DNA from 2 places in the Mesorhizobium koreense genome. Region 1 is predicted to be linked to the other one. Evidence: riboswitches for the same ligand, from Rfam matches in the RefSeq annotation. Region 1 holds a riboswitch; the other holds the start of a gene.
The links. A riboswitch is a leader RNA that binds a small molecule or an ion and turns the genes downstream of it on or off. The one in region 1 is predicted to bind S-adenosylmethionine.
Positions count from the first base shown of each region.

Region 2: linked by a shared signal. The riboswitch ahead of metA (homoserine O-acetyltransferase MetA) and the one ahead of RBH77_RS23265 (O-succinylhomoserine sulfhydrylase) in region 1 are both predicted to bind S-adenosylmethionine.

Region 1 is NZ_CP134228.1:4,887,850-4,895,664, reverse strand. Features, by position in the region: gene RBH77_RS23285 (sulfatase-like hydrolase/transferase) at 1-746, shown strand, start outside; tRNA gene RBH77_RS23280 (tRNA-Gly) at 1,037-1,110, opposite strand; gene RBH77_RS23275 (ion transporter) at 1,246-2,076, shown strand; gene RBH77_RS23270 (2'-deoxycytidine 5'-triphosphate deaminase) at 2,086-3,171, opposite strand; SAM riboswitch at 3,247-3,324, shown strand; gene RBH77_RS23265 (O-succinylhomoserine sulfhydrylase) at 3,374-4,561, shown strand; gene RBH77_RS23260 (CDP-alcohol phosphatidyltransferase family protein) at 4,565-5,170, opposite strand; gene apaG (Co2+/Mg2+ efflux facilitator ApaG/CorD) at 5,327-5,719, shown strand; gene RBH77_RS23250 (response regulator transcription factor) at 5,823-6,482, shown strand; gene RBH77_RS23245 (hybrid sensor histidine kinase/response regulator) at 6,501-7,815, opposite strand, start outside.
Region 2 is NZ_CP134228.1:1,694,469-1,702,283, forward strand. Features, by position in the region: gene RBH77_RS08170 (lysophospholipid acyltransferase family protein) at 1-251, shown strand, start outside; gene RBH77_RS08175 (gamma-glutamylcyclotransferase) at 248-769, opposite strand; gene RBH77_RS08180 (DUF2125 domain-containing protein) at 826-1,815, shown strand; gene RBH77_RS08185 (prephenate/arogenate dehydrogenase family protein) at 1,824-2,774, opposite strand; gene hisC (histidinol-phosphate transaminase) at 2,777-3,874, opposite strand; SAM riboswitch at 3,951-4,028, shown strand; gene metA (homoserine O-acetyltransferase MetA) at 4,082-5,020, shown strand; gene RBH77_RS08200 (hypothetical protein) at 5,082-5,351, opposite strand; gene RBH77_RS08205 (ABC transporter ATP-binding protein/permease) at 5,496-7,325, opposite strand; gene RBH77_RS08210 (class I SAM-dependent methyltransferase) at 7,435-7,815, opposite strand, start outside.

The DNA of each region.
Region 1 (7,815 bases):
TGGACGTCGTTAAGGCCCCAAAAGAGCAAGAAGCAAGGCTGACACAGAACTTCTCGATGCTCGCAGATATAGATCCGGCCTCCGATTTCAGACCATGGCTTGTGTCTAGCGAGGTGGCCAATTTGGGGGATGACGGCCAACCTTGGATAGCGTTGGCTTTGAACGGAAAGATCGTGACATTGTCGCAGGTTTATAAGGACAAGAACGGGTCTGATCGTATCTTGGCCCTTTTCCCGCCAGGTTCTATCGCTGCTGGAGCAAATGCCTTGTCTGCATTCCAGGTGTCAGGTTCCGAAGCAGTCTTGAAACTTCGTCCAATTTCCACCGGTCTTGGTACCTACAAACTCGAGCGCCGAGGTGCCGTCGATATCCTGACGTCATCGCAGGGGAATGAATATCCAATCGTAACGAACAAGGTATTTGGATCTGTCGATCGCGTCAGCGTAAATGGCTCGGCCATTGAGTTGGCTGGGTGGTCTGGAGACACGGATCTTCTAGTACCTGCGGAGCATGTGGTTGTATTCGTCGATGGAAAATTCGTCTGCGCTATCGACCCCGATACCGACCGTCCCGATGTAGCCGAATACTTCAAATCAAGCGCGATGGCGAAAGGTGGTTTTTCCACCGGGTGCCCATTTCGTGGGAGCCCGCAACAACTTAGCTCCCTGCGCGTGTTTGGCATCACACCATCGGGGGCAACGGGAGAACTGCAACTATCGAAAGCGTCTGGCACTCCCCAGCAGTGATGCCATCCTCATGATCCGGCCATGAGGTGGATCTTGAGGCTTGCTGGCACAAAGCACGGTGCTCCGGGATGGTGTAGCTACCATCGGCACCGAAGAGACAGTTATGCGTGAGCTGAGTATCTTTCATCCGCGAATTTCAAGATGGGGCTCAGGGCGGTGAAGTCCAATATACCGCAGCTTGCTCCGCCAAGCTGCGGTCCGTTTGCGCGATGTGGAGGGTCTCGGGTTGGGTCCAGCCATAAGCGCCGTTCTCTCACCGATCGCCGATGAAACAGGCCCGCCAGAACAGGTGGAGCGGGTGAAGGGAATCGAACCCTCGTATTCAGCTTGGGAAGCTGCTGCTCTACCATTGAGCTACACCCGCGACGGCCGCATTAATCCACGAGGCCATACCAGCCTGTCAAGCGGCTTGTCGGCGCCGTTTTTGGCAATCGGCAGCTTTCGCTGGCGATAGCTCGACTGCTATGTCTCGGCCTCGAATGCGCGACGGAGGGGACCGATGCATTGGAAAGAGCATGTCGCGACGGCGCTCGACGGCCGTCATCCGGGTCTCGGTCACTATATTGAACTCTTCCTGGATGCCATCATCATCCTTTCGACCGTCGCCATGGGTGTAGAGACGCTGCCTGATCTGCCTCCATCGGCGGTCGAAGCGCTTTATGTTTTCGAAATCTTCGTAATCGCGGTCTTCACCACCGAATATGTGCTCAGATTGCTCACTACACCCCGCCCTCTCGGCTATGCGCGCAGCTTTTTCGGGGTTGTGGATCTTTTGGCGATCGCTCCCTTCTATATCGCGCTTCTTGCGACCGGCAGCGGCATAGACCTACGCGCGATCCGGGCGCTCAGGCTGCTGCGGCTGGCCCGGCTTTTCAAACTGGCGCGCTACACGGCGGCGCTTGACCGGTTCGGCGTCGCCTGGCGCGCGGTCAAGGACGAGATCATCATCTTCGGCATCACGGCGCTGGTCGTGCTCTATGTCTGCGCGCTCGTCATCTATCAGTGCGAGCACGATGCCCAGCCGGACAAGTTCCGTTCCGTCTTCGACGCCATGTGGTGGGCGGCGGTGACGCTGACGACCGTCGGCTATGGCGACATCTACCCCATCACGTTCTTCGGGCGCCTGTTCACCGTCTTCATGCTGTTCATCGCGCTTGGCATCATCGCTGTGCCAACCGGCCTCGTGGCATCGGCCCTGGTCGCGATCCGGCATCGGGAAGACGAGCGGGAGAAAGAGGAAAAGGCCGAAGCGGCGGCCAAAAAGGCTGCTCGCGAGAAGGCCGGCAAGCCGGTCGCGCGGCGCCGCCCTGCCCGAAAGGCCCCGTCTTGATCGCGCTCGTCAGCGAAAATGCTTGGATAGTTTCAGGCCCTGCGCCTGGTAGTTCGATTTGAGGTCGGCGCCGTAGAGAGCATCCGGCCGCGCCAACAGGTGCTCGTAGACCAGCCTTCCGACGATCTGGCCGTGATCGAGGATGAAAGGCACTTCGTGGCTTCTAACCTCAAGCACCGCGCGGCTGCCGGTTCCACCGGCCGCCGAATGGCCGAAACCGGGGTCGAAGAAGCCGGCATAGTGAACACGGAATTCGCCTACCAGCGGATCGAAGGGCGTCATCTCGGCGGCGTAGTCCGGCGGCACATGCACCGCCTCCCGGCTGACGAGGATGTAGAACTCGTCGGGGTCGAGGATCAGTTCGCCCTTGCCGCGGCTGTAGAGCGGCTCCCAGAAATCGTGCTGATCCTGCACGGCGCGCCGGTCGACATCGATCAGTCCGGTATGGTGCTTGCCGCGATAGCCGACAAGACCGTTCTTGTCCCCCGTAAGGTCTATGGAGAGTGCTATGCCGCCGCCGGTGATATTGGGCTCGTCCGCCGCGACCAACCGCTCGCGCCGGTGCAGCGCCGCAAGTTCGTTTTCCCCGAGTACCGCATGGCCCTTGCGAAAGCGGATCTGCGCCAGGCGCGAACCGGTGCGCGCCACGATCGGGAAAGTGCGCGGACTGACCTCCATATAGAGCGGCCCGGCATAGCCGGCCGGTATCTTGTCGAATTCCGGGCCGTGATCGGTCATGACGCGGGTGAAGATGTCGAGGCGGCCGGTCGAGCTTTTCGGGTTGGCGGAGGCGGCGACGTCCGGCGGCAGCTTTAGTTCCTCCATCAGCGGCACGATGTAGACGCAGCCCGTTTCCAGCACCGCGCCCGGCTCGAGGTCGATCTCATGCAGCTTCAGGTGGTCGAGCTTGTCGGCGACGCTGTGCGCGGGGCCCGGAAGGAAACTGGCACGGACGCGGTAAGCCTTTGCGCCAAGCCTGAGATCGAGGCTTGCCGGCTGGATCTGGTCATCGTCGAGCACACGCGCGGAGGAGAGCGCGCCGCTCTTGAATAGCGCCGCGATATCGCGGTCGGGCAGGATGCCGGTTGTCCGCACGTATGGCTCCCGAAATTTCACGTTTATCGTGATATTCACTTGCCGATTGACGCAAGCGGGGCAACGGCATAAAGGACCTTATCCCGTGGTGATTTGGCCGGTCGGCTTGCAGCCACGTTAAACAAGTCGCTAAAGGACCGATTTCGGACCGGTACGCGATTTGAATTTCGCGGGCCGGTTTTTTGTTTTTGAGGGTGTCCCGATGACGAATGGAGCAAACTGGAAGCCGCAGACGAAACTGGTCCATGGCGGCACGCTCCGATCGGGCTTCGGCGAGACATCCGAGGCGATCTATCTGACGCAGGGCTTCGTTTATGACACCGCCGAAGCCGCCGAAGCACGCTTCAAGGGTGAGGCGGAAGGGTTCATTTATTCCCGCTACGCCAATCCCACGGTGGACATGTTCGAAAAGCGCATGTGCGCGCTGGAAGGGGCGGAGGACGCCCGCGCCACCGCGTCCGGCATGGCGGCCGTGGCGATGGCGCTGCTCTGTTCGGTGAAGGCCGGTGATCACGTCGTCGCGGCCCGCGCGCTCTTCGGCTCCTGCCGCTGGATCATCGAGAAGCAGATGCCGGCGTATGGCGTCGAATCGACCCTGGTCGACGGAACCGATCTGTCGGCGTGGGAAAAGGGGATTAGGCCGAACACGAAGCTGTTCTTCCTCGAAAGCCCGACCAATCCGACGCTCGAAGTGGCCGACATCGCCGCCGTTGCGAAACTGGCGGATTCGATCGGCGCGCGCCTCGTGGTCGATAATGTCTTCGCCACGCCCATGCAGCAGAAGCCGCTCGAACTCGGCGCTCATGTCGTCGTCTATTCCGCGACCAAGCACATTGACGGGCAGGGGCGCTGCCTGGGCGGCATCGTTCTTTCCGACAAGGAATGGATCGAAAAGAATTTGCACGATTATTTCCGCCACACCGGCCCGTCGCTGTCGCCCTTCAACGCATGGACGCTGCTCAAGGGCCTGGAGACGCTGCCGCTTCGTGTGCGCCAGCAGACGGAGAGCGCCGGACGCATCGCCGATTTCCTGGCCGGGCATACCCATGTCGAGCGCCTGATCTATCCCGGCCGAGCCGACCATCCGCAGGCCGATATCGTGAAGAAGCAGATGAAGGGCGGCTCGACGCTTCTGTGCATAGACGTGAAGGGTGGCAAGCAAGGCGCCTTCGCTTTCCAGAACGCGCTGGAGATCATCCGTATTTCCAACAATCTGGGTGACGCCAAAAGCCTCATCACCCATCCTGCGACGACGACGCACAAGAACCTCACCGAAGAGGCCCGCGCGGAACTGGGCATCAATCCGGGAACGGTCAGGCTGTCGGTCGGCCTGGAGGATGTGGACGATCTCATGACCGATATCGACCGCGCGCTTTCTAGGGCGGCTTAAGCGTTACCGGAACGTCCGTACGGCGAGTACGATGCGGCAGAGTGCGGTATAGAGCGTCATCGCAGCGAACACCCAGGCAATGACGGGGAACCAGCCGGGGAATATGCAGGCGAGCGCGAATGCCGCGATCGTCTCGGTCGCCTCGGCAAGCCCGGTGGTGAAATAAAGCGATTTCGAACCCCGTGCGTCGGTTTGGAGCTTCCGCCGCTCCGCCATGATTGCATAGGCGAGGAAGCTTGAGCCGTTGATGTAGAAGGACAGGATGAGCGCGGCGCCGGGAACGGCGTTCGTGGCCGGATCGGCGAACACGAAACCCATCGGCACCGCGCCGTAGAAAACGAAATCCAGCACGATATCGAGGTAGCCGCCGAGATCGGTCTTCCCGCGGATGCAGGCGACCGCGCCGTCGAGCGCGTCTCCGAAACGACTGGCAAGGATCAGAAGAAGTCCGGCGGCGAGCCAGCCATTTGCGATCGATGCCGCAGCCGCGAGCCCGACGATACAACCGGTGACGGTGATCGCATTGGCCGAAAGGCCCGCCCGTGCTGCCATGATCGCTGCCGGCCGGACCAGCGGATCGATACGTTTCCTTGTCCAGCCGTCCAGCATCGCGTTCTCCCGAACGTTTCCTATAGCTGTCGCAGCGGGGATTGGGCAGCAAGCACCGCTCACATTCGTGTCAGGCGTTGACCGGGGCCGCGCCCTGCGCGATTCTGTGCTTCATGAAGGGTTCCAGGAAGGATTGTGCCCCGGAAGGATTGCGTCATGTATCGCGCCGTGACCCGCGACATAGAGGTCTGCGTCGAGCCCTTCTATCTGGCCGACCGCTCCGACCCGGAGGACGGGCACTATGTCTGGGCCTATAGGATCACGATCGCCAACAATTCCGACGGGTTCGTAAAGCTTCTTTCGCGCTATTGGCACATCATCGACGGCGCAGGCAAGGTCGAGGAAGTGCGCGGGCCGGGCGTTGTCGGCGAACAACCGGAGCTTGAGCCAGGCGACAGCTTTCAATACACCTCCGGCTGCCCGCTCTCCACGCCGTCCGGCATCATGGTCGGCCGCTATACGCTTTGCGACCGGCTGGGCGCCACTTTCGAGGTCGATATTCCCGCCTTTTCGCTCGATATCCCGGATAACACACGCATGGTCAACTGACCGCAACCGCTGTCCGCTTGCAAATCCATGGGCTCCCCGCATAATTGAACTTTCGTCGCGTTCGGACAAGACAACGATCCGTGCGATCCTGGGGAGGGCATCGGTGCAATCGGACTACAAATTCGTCATTGCCGACGATCATCCGCTTTTCCGAGGCGCGCTGAAGCAGGCGCTCTCGACCATCGGTAATAACCCGACGATCATCGAGGCCGGCGATTTTGAAAGTGCCAAGGCCGCTCTCGTTGCCAATGAGGACGTGGATCTGGTCCTGCTCGACCTCTCCATGCCCGGCGCCAGCGGCCTCTCCGCGCTCGTGGCGCTGCGCGGTCTGCATTCGGCGGTGCCGGTGATCGTCGTTTCCGCCCATGACAATGTCGTCACCATTCGCCGGGCGCTGGAACTCGGCGCCTCCGGCTTCATCTCCAAATCTGCGGGGATGGAGGAAATCCGGGGCGGGATCGAGACCGTGCTCGGCGGCGGTATAGCCACGCCGAAGGATATCGATCTGGGCGTAGAGGCGGATGCCGAGATATCGGACCTGATCGGCCGCATCCAGACGCTGACGCCGCAGCAGACGCGCGTACTGGGCATGCTGGCGGAAGGGCTTTTGAACAAGCAGATCGCGTACGAACTCAACGTCTCCGAAGCAACCGTCAAGGCGCACGTCTCCGCGATCCTGCAGAAGCTCGGCGTCGACAGCCGCACCCAGGCCGTCATCCTGCTTTCGAAGATCGGCGGCGAGCCGTTGCAGGCGGCAGGCTGACGCTGTATCCGTGGAGCCTCACTCGGCGGCCGACAGCACCTTGCGATAGCGTGAAAGCATGGCGCGCAGCGCCGCCGGCTTGATCGGCTTGTTGAGGACGCCGACTTCCATGCGTTCGGCCATCGCTTTCAACTCTTCCGAGCGATCGGCAGTCAGGAGCAGGGCCGGCGTGTCCTGTCCGTAGCGCGAACGCAATCGCGCGATCAGCTCCAGGCCGTTCTCGCCGTCCAGATGATAATCCGCCAGGATAACGTCGGGCTCGGCGGACGATTGTTCATCGAGCACGGTCGAACCCGAGGCCGTGCGGACTGCGCATCCCCACCCCTCGAGAAGAAGGCGCATGCCTTCGACGATGCGCGGATCGTTGTCGATACAGAGCACCGAGAGGCCAGAAAGCGCACAGACAGGCCCGGAACCAGGTGCCGATTCGACGATTGCCGCCTGTGGCGCCTCATGCGTGACCGGTAGGATGACGGAGAAGCGCGTGCCCTTGCCCTTCAGCGATTGCAGGTGCAGTTCCAGCCTCAGGACCCGCGCGATGCGGTCGACGATCGACAGCCCGAGCCCGAGCCCGGGCGCCTCACGCACGCCCTCGTCGAGCCGGGTGAATTCGCGGAACACGGTGTTCAGCTTGTCCTCGGGAATGCCGATGCCGGAATCGAAAACCTGGATTTCGACGAGTTCCCCACGCCGCCTGACGCCGACCAGGATGCGGCCCTCGCGTGTATATTTGATGGCGTTGGAGACAAGGTTCTGCACGACGCGCCTGAGCATGTTGCGGTCGGTCCTCACCATCAGCGAGGAAGGCACCATCGTCATGTGGAGCCGCTTGGCCTCCGCCATTGGCTGGAAGTCGGTGGCGATCTGCTGCAGAAGTTCGTCGAGACGGAAGACCGTTTCGGACGGCTTCAGCGCACCGGTGTCGAGGCGCGAGATATCGAGCACCATGCCGAGGATGGTTTCCACCGATTCCAGTGAGGATTCGATATTGCGGGCGGCTTCGCTCGGCTCCCCGGCGCCGGCCTTCTCGATCAGCGAGGAGCAGTAGAGTCGTGCCGCGTTGAGCGGCTGCAGGATGTCGTGGCCGGCCGCAGCGAGGAAGCGCGTCTTGCCGAGATTGGCCTCCTCGGCGATTTTCTGCGCCTGCGCCAGTTCTTCGTTGACGCGCACCAGTTCGCCGGTGCGGGTGGTAACCCGCTGCTCCAGCGTTTCGTTGATGCGCTTCAGTTCGGCATCCGCCTGAACGCGGGCTGTAATGTCGGCATAGGTGGCGACGATGCCGCCGTCAGGCATCGGGTTGGACCGCAATTCGATGATACGCCCGCTCGTCCTC
Region 2 (7,815 bases), 1.8 Mb from region 1:
GGCTCTATTGGCCGCGCCGTCGCTTCCTGCGCTATCCGGGCGTCATCAGAGCGCGATTCCTGCCGCCGATCCCACCCGGCCTTTCCCGCACCGAGTTCATGGCGCGGCTGATCGAGGCAACCGAGAAGGCCTGTGACGCGTTGCTGATCGAGGCCGCACAGTCCGAAAATCCACCGCCGCTGCCACCGACGGCGGTCGAACGGCTCAAACAACTCGGAGTGCCAGTCTCCGAGAACGCCATCGAGGCCTAGTCGCGCGGCAGTCTGGCGGCGACGCTTTCAAGCCAATGATCATGTATGCCGAGCGCTTCGAGATGATGAACGGTATTGAAGACATAATCCTCGTTGCGGCCCGACTGCCCGGTGGCGCCGCGGACGACGGAGACGGCGCGTTCGATGTCGAGGCTGCCGGCATACTGGCGGTGCGTACGGTCGACGACGAAGGACAGCGCCTCGACGGTATCGCCGCCTTCGAGGCGCACCGTCAGGAGACGTTCCAGGTAGACGTTGGTCACAAGCTCGCGCTCGCGGAGATATGCCGTCACTTCATCCCTGAGCGCGCCTGGCACGCGGAAGGCAAGCCCGACGCAGGAGCCGCCACGGTCGAGCCCAAGCACGAGGCCGGGGCGCGTTTCCGTCCCTCGATGCACCCAGGAATAGATGCAGAGCGACCGGCGGAAACCATGCAGATGGGCGCGGCGCGCCTCGACATGAGCAAAACCCGGCCGCCAGATCAGCGAGCCGTAGCCGAAAACCCAAAAATCGCCCATATGGCCTGCCTCGATCTCCTGCCGATTCGTTCGCTGGGCCTAACGAGACCGACAGCATGACGTCAAGTAACCTGCCGCAACGCCGCCGGCGTTCCGTGCTTCTCCTTTGGTTTGTGGCGCTCTTGGTCCTGATCGGGGTCGTCTACACATTCGCCTGGATGCGTCTGGCGGACGTAGTGCGTTCGCGCGTGGAGGGGACGCTTACGGCCCTGCGCGCGACGGGTGCGACCGCCGACTGCGCCAATCATGAGGTCCGCGGCTTCCCGCTGCACTTCATCCTCGAGTGTGAATCGATCCGCTATGCCGACCCGGCTGGCCTGTCAGAGGTCTCGACGGCGTCTATGCGTGCCTCGGCCGATATCTTCGATCCGCGGCGCATCCGTATCCGGATTGCCCAGCCGGCGCTTGTCAAGGCGCCCGCCGTCGGCCAACTCGTGGTCCACTGGCGCAAGATGGATGGAGAACTCTTTCCGCCGCTCGGTGGCGATGCGGCGATATCGGTCGAAGGCGAGGCGCTGGTCGCCGAGCGTGCGCAAGCCGAGCCAATGCTGACCATTGCTTCGATGAACGGCACCGCGCGAGCGATTGACAAGGATGCTTATCTCGACGCGCGTTTCGAAGGGCTGGAATTCGGGCCTTCATGGCCCGATCTCGGCGCCTTGCCGCCTCTTTCGGGGAAAGCCGACGTGACCGTCGCCGATGGCGCCGCGCTCGCCTTTGCGGATGCGCGGAGCTTTCGCGGGCATTCGGCGACAATCAGGGAACTGACGCTTTCGCCGAGCGACGACGCCAGCATTACCGTGAAAGGCCGCGCTTCGGTGGACGATGAGGGACGGCTCGACGCCGACCTCAAGGTTCGGCTGCGTAATCCGGATGAATTGGCGGCGGCGCTCAAGCTCGCTTTTCCCGAAGCCGCCAGGGAGATCGACAACGCCGCCGCCATGGTGGCCGTGCTGGGCAGCGATCCTCTGGTGCCGGTCACCATCCACAAGGGCAAGGTGACCGTCGGCTTTATTCCGCTCGGCCGTATCCCGCCGCTGCGATAGCCGACTGGTCAGGTCTTCGAGGCGGCGCCCTTCTCCGGGTGCGCGGCCACCTGGCGGCCGAAATCCGGCACGTCCACTTCCTGCCCGGCCTCGATGATCGAGCGGCGGATGGCGCGGGTGCGGGTGAAAAGATCGAAGAGCTTCTCCCCGTCGCCCCAGCGGATAGCCCGCTGCAGCGAAGCGAGGTCCTCCGAGAAGCGTGCCAGCATCTCCAGGATCGCGTCCTTGTTGTGCAGGCAGACGTCGCGCCACATGGTCGGGTCGGAAGCGGCCAGGCGGGTGAAGTCACGAAAGCCCGAGGCGGAATATTTGATGACTTCCGACTTGGTCACGGTCTGCAGATCGTCCGCCGTGCCGACGATGTTGTAGGCGATGATGTGCGGCAGGTGCGAGACAATGGCGAGCACCATGTCGTGATGGTCGGGATCCATCGTGTCGACGTTGGAGCCGCAGCGGCGCCAGAATTCCGACAGTTTCTCCAGTGCGACGGGATCGGTTCCGGGCAGCGGCGTGAACACGCACCAGCGGTTCTCGAACAGTTCCGCGAAGCCGGCGTCCGGGCCGGATTTCTCGGTGCCGGCGAGCGGGTGGCCGGGAATGAAATGGACACTCTCCGGCAATTTCGGGCGCATCTGCGCGATCACAGAGCCTTTGGTCGAGCCGACGTCGGTGACGATGGCGCCGGGTTTCAGCGCCGGTGCGATCGCCTCCGCGACCTCACCGGAAGCGCCGACCGGCACCGAGACGACGACGAGGTCGGCATCGGCCACGGCAATTGCGGGATCGGCCGAATAGGAATCGCCGAGGCCGAGTTCCTCGGCGCGCGCCAGCGTGACGGCACTGCGGGTGGAGATCGAGACATGGCCGGCGAGGCCCTTGCGGCGGATGACGCGCGCCAGCGAAGAGCCGATCAGGCCGATGCCGATGAGAGCGATTTTGTCGAAAAGCGGTTCGGACATGGTCACGACCTAAGAAATTCGGCAAGCGCCGACACGACGCCACGATTGGCTTCCTCCGAGCCTATGCTCATGCGAAGCGCGTTCGGAAAGCCGTAGGCCGATACGCGGCGCAGGATGAAGCCGTGCTTGACCAGGAACGCGTCCGCCGCCTCGGCGGTGCGCTTGCCCCCTGGAAGATGGACGAGGATGAAATTGCCGACGCTTGGCGTGACGCGCAGGCCGAGCGCCGCCAGTTCCTTCGTCAGCCAGTCGCGCCAGACCTCGTTGTGCTCCGCCGCCTGGGCGACATGGGCGCGGTCGCGCATGGCGGCGGCGCCGGCTGCGATCGCCGCAGCGCTGACATTGAAGGGATCGCGGATGCGGTTGACGACATCGACCACTTCGGAAGGCGCGTACATCCAGCCGATGCGCAGCCCGGCGAGACCATAGATCTTGGAGAAGGTGCGCGTCATGACGACGTTGCGGGCCGACGAGACAAGCTCGATGCCGGCCTCGTAGTCGTTGCGGCGCACATATTCGGCATAGGCCGCATCGAGCACGAGGAGCACGTTGGCCGGAAGGCCCGCGTGCAGCCGTCGTACCTCCTCGAAGGGAATGTAGGTGCCGGTCGGGTTGTTGGGGTTGGCGAGGAAGACCATGCGGGTCTTCGACGTGACGGCGGCGAGGATGGCGTCGACATCGGCGCGCTCGTCCTTCTCCGGCGCGGAGACGGGAACGGCGCCAACCGACAGGATCTGTATCCTGTAGACGAGGAAGCCGTGCTCGCTGAAAATACCCTCGTCGCCGGGGCCGAGATAGGCACGGGTGAGCAGCGCCAGGAGATCGTCGGAGCCATTGCCGCAGACGATGTTCGCCGGATTGAGACCATGCACCTCCGCGATCGCCTGGCGCAGCGCGACAGCTTGACCGTCCGGATAGAGTTCGAGATGGTTGCCGACCTCGCGCAGCGCTTCCATGGCCGCCGGGCTGGCTCCGAGCGGCGTCTCGTTGGCGGAAAGCTTGTGCACCTTCGCCGCTCCCGGCGCATGGCCGCCGCCGGGAACATAGGCGGCAATATCCATTATGCCGGGCCGCGGGAGAGGGCGCTTTATCTCGTTCATGGGAGGTTCCAGTCGAAGGGCGGTTTGCTCTAGCAAAGCTTTTCCGTTGACGCAAAGGCCGGCCGGTCCTAAAACCCTCACATTCCGTGGTGATTTGGCCGGTCGGCTTGCAGCCACGTTAAAGAAGTCGCTAAAGGACCGTTCAGGACAAAATCCGATGGGCCGGTCGCGATTTCGCCGCCGGCTTTTTTGTCTGGAGCATATCCGATGCCGATCAAGATCCCCGACCAACTTCCCGCCCGCGAGATACTCGCACGCGAGGGCGTCGCCATCATGGACGAGAGGACGGCGCTGCGCCAGGACATCCGCCCGCTGCAGATCGGGCTCCTGAACCTGATGCCGAACAAGATCCGCACGGAGACGCAGTTCGCGCGGCTGATGGGCACGACGCCGCTTCAGGTGGAACTGACGCTGGTACGCATCGGCAACCACAAGGCCAAGAATACGCCCGAGGAGCATCTCATCGCCTTCTACCAGACATGGGCGGAGGTAAAGGCGCGCAAGTTCGACGGTTTCATCATCACCGGCGCGCCCATCGAGTTGCTGCCTTTCGAGGAGGTGACCTATTGGGAGGAGTTGAAGCGCATCCTCGACTGGACGACGACCAACGTCCATTCCTCCTTCTTCATCTGCTGGGGGGCGATGGCCGCCGCCTGGCACTTCCATGGCATTCAGAAGCATACGTTGGAGAAGAAGGCCTTCGGCGTTTTCCGCCACCGCAACAATTCGCCGGCCTCGCCCTATCTGGCGGGATTTTCCGACGATTTCTCCATTCCGGTCTCACGCTGGACGGAGGTGCGCGCAGACGATATCCACGCCGGCGCGCCGCTTGAACTGCTGGTGGAATCGGATGCGACCGGCCCTTGTCTCGCCACCGAGACGGCTGGCAACCGGCTCTACATGTTCAACCACATCGAGTACGATTCCACTTCTCTCAAGGAGGAATACGATCGGGACGTGGCTGCCGGGACCTCGATCGGGGTGCCGCACGGATATTATCCGGATGACGATCCGACGCGCCAGCCGCTCAACCGCTGGCGCTCGCACGCGCACCTGTTGTTCGGCAACTGGATCAACCAGGTCTACCAAACCACGGCCTACGACATCGGGAATATCGGCAAGAAACCGCAGCCGCTCGTGGCGTGACGGTGCGCAGGACACCGCCACGGCAGGCTGTCTATCGACGTGCCGGAAAAATGTACCGGGTCTATCGCCGTGCCGCCGCCTCGAAGGTCATATCGCAAGGCCGGGCCTGAGAGGCGGTCACCATTTCCAGTATCCGGTCGCGAGCCATCTCCTCGCTCGCCGCGCGGAGTGTGGCAATGCAACGGTCATACTGGCTGGCCATCACCAGGCGGATATCCTCGCTCGTCTCGAGCTCGTGAACGAACGCGTCGCGCTCGCTGACGGCAAGGTTGTGCGCGCGGATCATCGTCTCCGTTTCGGCCGCGCCGAATACGACATGGATCGACTTCATCTTGCGTTCCTTTCCGTCCGGTCAGGCGTGTAGTCCGCCTTTGTTCGTGGCCATGACGTTAGGGAAGAATCATGTCACCCGTACGACGAAAGTGGAACGTTCCGATGACATTTTCGCGCGCGCTATCGCGACAAAGGTAAATTTTCAGTTCGTCTCCTGCCCCGCTTCGGCTGGCGGCTTTTCCTTTTCCGGTGGCGAAGGCACGTGCATCGGCTTGAGTGATCGGCCGCCCGGGTCCTTTTCGAGATGGAGCGTGCGCGAGAATATCTTGTCGGCAAATCCGGCACGGCCGATATAGAGGATCGTCGCGTCCTTCAGCCTCTTCGTCAGCACTGCGGCCGCCCGCTTGCGCGCGTCGCCCTCCAGCATATCCAGCGCCTCGTCGATGATGACCCAGTCCGGCCGGTGCAGGTCGAGCCGGGCAAAGGCGAGTTGATGCTGCTCCTCGTCGCTCAGCTCGCGCTCCCAGCGCGAGTTTCGGTCGAGAGAGGCGACGAGGCGCTCGAGACCGGCCCGCTTGAGAGCGCCAGCGAATTCGCTCTCCTCGAAAGAATCCTCTCCCAAAGGATAGGACATGGCCTGTCGCAGCGCGCCCGGCGGGAAATAGGGCGTGCGCGGGACGAAGGTGATCGCCTCGTTTTCCGGCATGCCGATATGACCGCTGCCCCATGGCCATAACCCGGCGAGTGCCCGGAAGAACAGCGTCTTGCCGGTTCCGGGATCGCCGGTGACCAGCACCTTCTTGCCGGTGGCGATGGTGACGCGCTTTTCCTTGAGCCTCGTACAGCCGCTCGGCGAGGCGATCTCGACATCCCGCAAGGTTATCCCGTCCCCGCTCGTGTGCTGGAAATCGATCTGCTTCTCCACAGCGTGCAACTCGTCCGTACGGGTCAGCGCAAAGCGGAAGGCGGCGATACGCAAGAGCGTCGCGCGCCAATCGGTGATCGTGTTGATATTGGCCACGAACCAGCGCAGCGAGGAGTGGACGTGGTTGAAGGCGCCGACAGCCATCATCAGCCCACCGAAACTCATATCGCCGGCGAAATAGACGGGCGCTGCTATGATGATCGGAGCCACGATCGTCACCCATCCATAGGCGTCGGTGACCCAGTCGAGGCGAACGTTCGCGGTGACAAGGCGACGCAGGACACCGACCAAGGTGCCAAGGTCGCGCTCCAGCCGGCGCTGCTCGTCCGCCTGGCCGCCGGCGAGCGTGACGGCATCGACATGCTCGTTTACGCGCACCAGTGAGTAACGCAAATCTGCCTCGCGGGCGTAGCGTTCGCCGGTCAGGCCGATCAGGGGCCGCCCGACCAGCCAGCTCAGCCATGAGGCCGAGGCGGCGTAGATGATCGCCGCCCAGACCATGTAGCCGGGTATCTGGAAGCTGTGGCCCGATACGTGGAAGGTGAAACCCGACGAAAGCGACCAGAGTACACCGACGAAGGAGACGAGCAGCACCGTCGACTGCACGAGCCCGATCGCCAGCGATGTGGAGAGGTCGGTCAGATGACCGGAATCCTCGTGCATGCGCTGGTCGGGGTTGACGCCAATCGCGCCCGCGTTCGCCAGCCGGAAGGCGCGCCTTCCCTTCAGCCATTCGCCAATCAGGTCGAGGGTGAGGCCTTCGCGCAGCCTGAGCTTGAGCATCTGGCTCAGCCATGTCTGGAAGACGCCGAGGACGAGCAGTCCGCCGGCGATCAGGAAGAAGATCACAAGCTGATGGAAGAAGTCGGGAACGTCGCGGCGTTCGATGGCGTCGTAGAAAGGGCGGTACCAACGGTTGAGGATGATCTGGCCGCCGGCATTCGCTAGGATCATGGTGAACATGCCGCCCGAAAGCCAGAAGATCGTATTGCGTAGCGGTGATGCCATGAAGGCGCGCGTCATCATCGCCATTTGCTCGCGCAGGCTATAGTCGGCTTGTTGCGGCGGTGGCGATGCCTTTTCGGGTTCCGGCTTCTTGTCAGGCATGGGAAAAATCTTCCTGTGGCGGCGGGGTATGAATCGGGCGGCGGCTCTCGCTTCCGCCCGGCATCATTCCGAGACCGGATATGGTACGAAAAACGGCGACGTCAGCCCATCATGGTTTCCTGCTGCGTGCGACGGGCCGCAGCCGTCCCGCGCCCTGAGGCGTCAGCACCGGCACGAAGACGCGGCGCGAGGCGCGCGCCGCGACCGGCAGGCCTTGATAGAGGCGCTTCTGCGCCTCCACCACGAGGACGCCGGCGAACATCGGGCCCAAGCGCCGCCCCGCGCGTTCGAAGAGCTGGTGGAGGCGAAGGGTGGCACGGTGGACGCTCGGCGGAAAGAAAAGTGCCTCGGCATAGGCGCCGGGTGTGAAATTGGTCTCGCGAAGAAGCGCGGTCAACTGGCCGCGCGAATAGGGTCGGCCGGTGCCGAAGGGCGTGTGCTCGAAGCGCGCCCACACGCCGCGGCGGTTCGGCACGACGATGACGAGGCG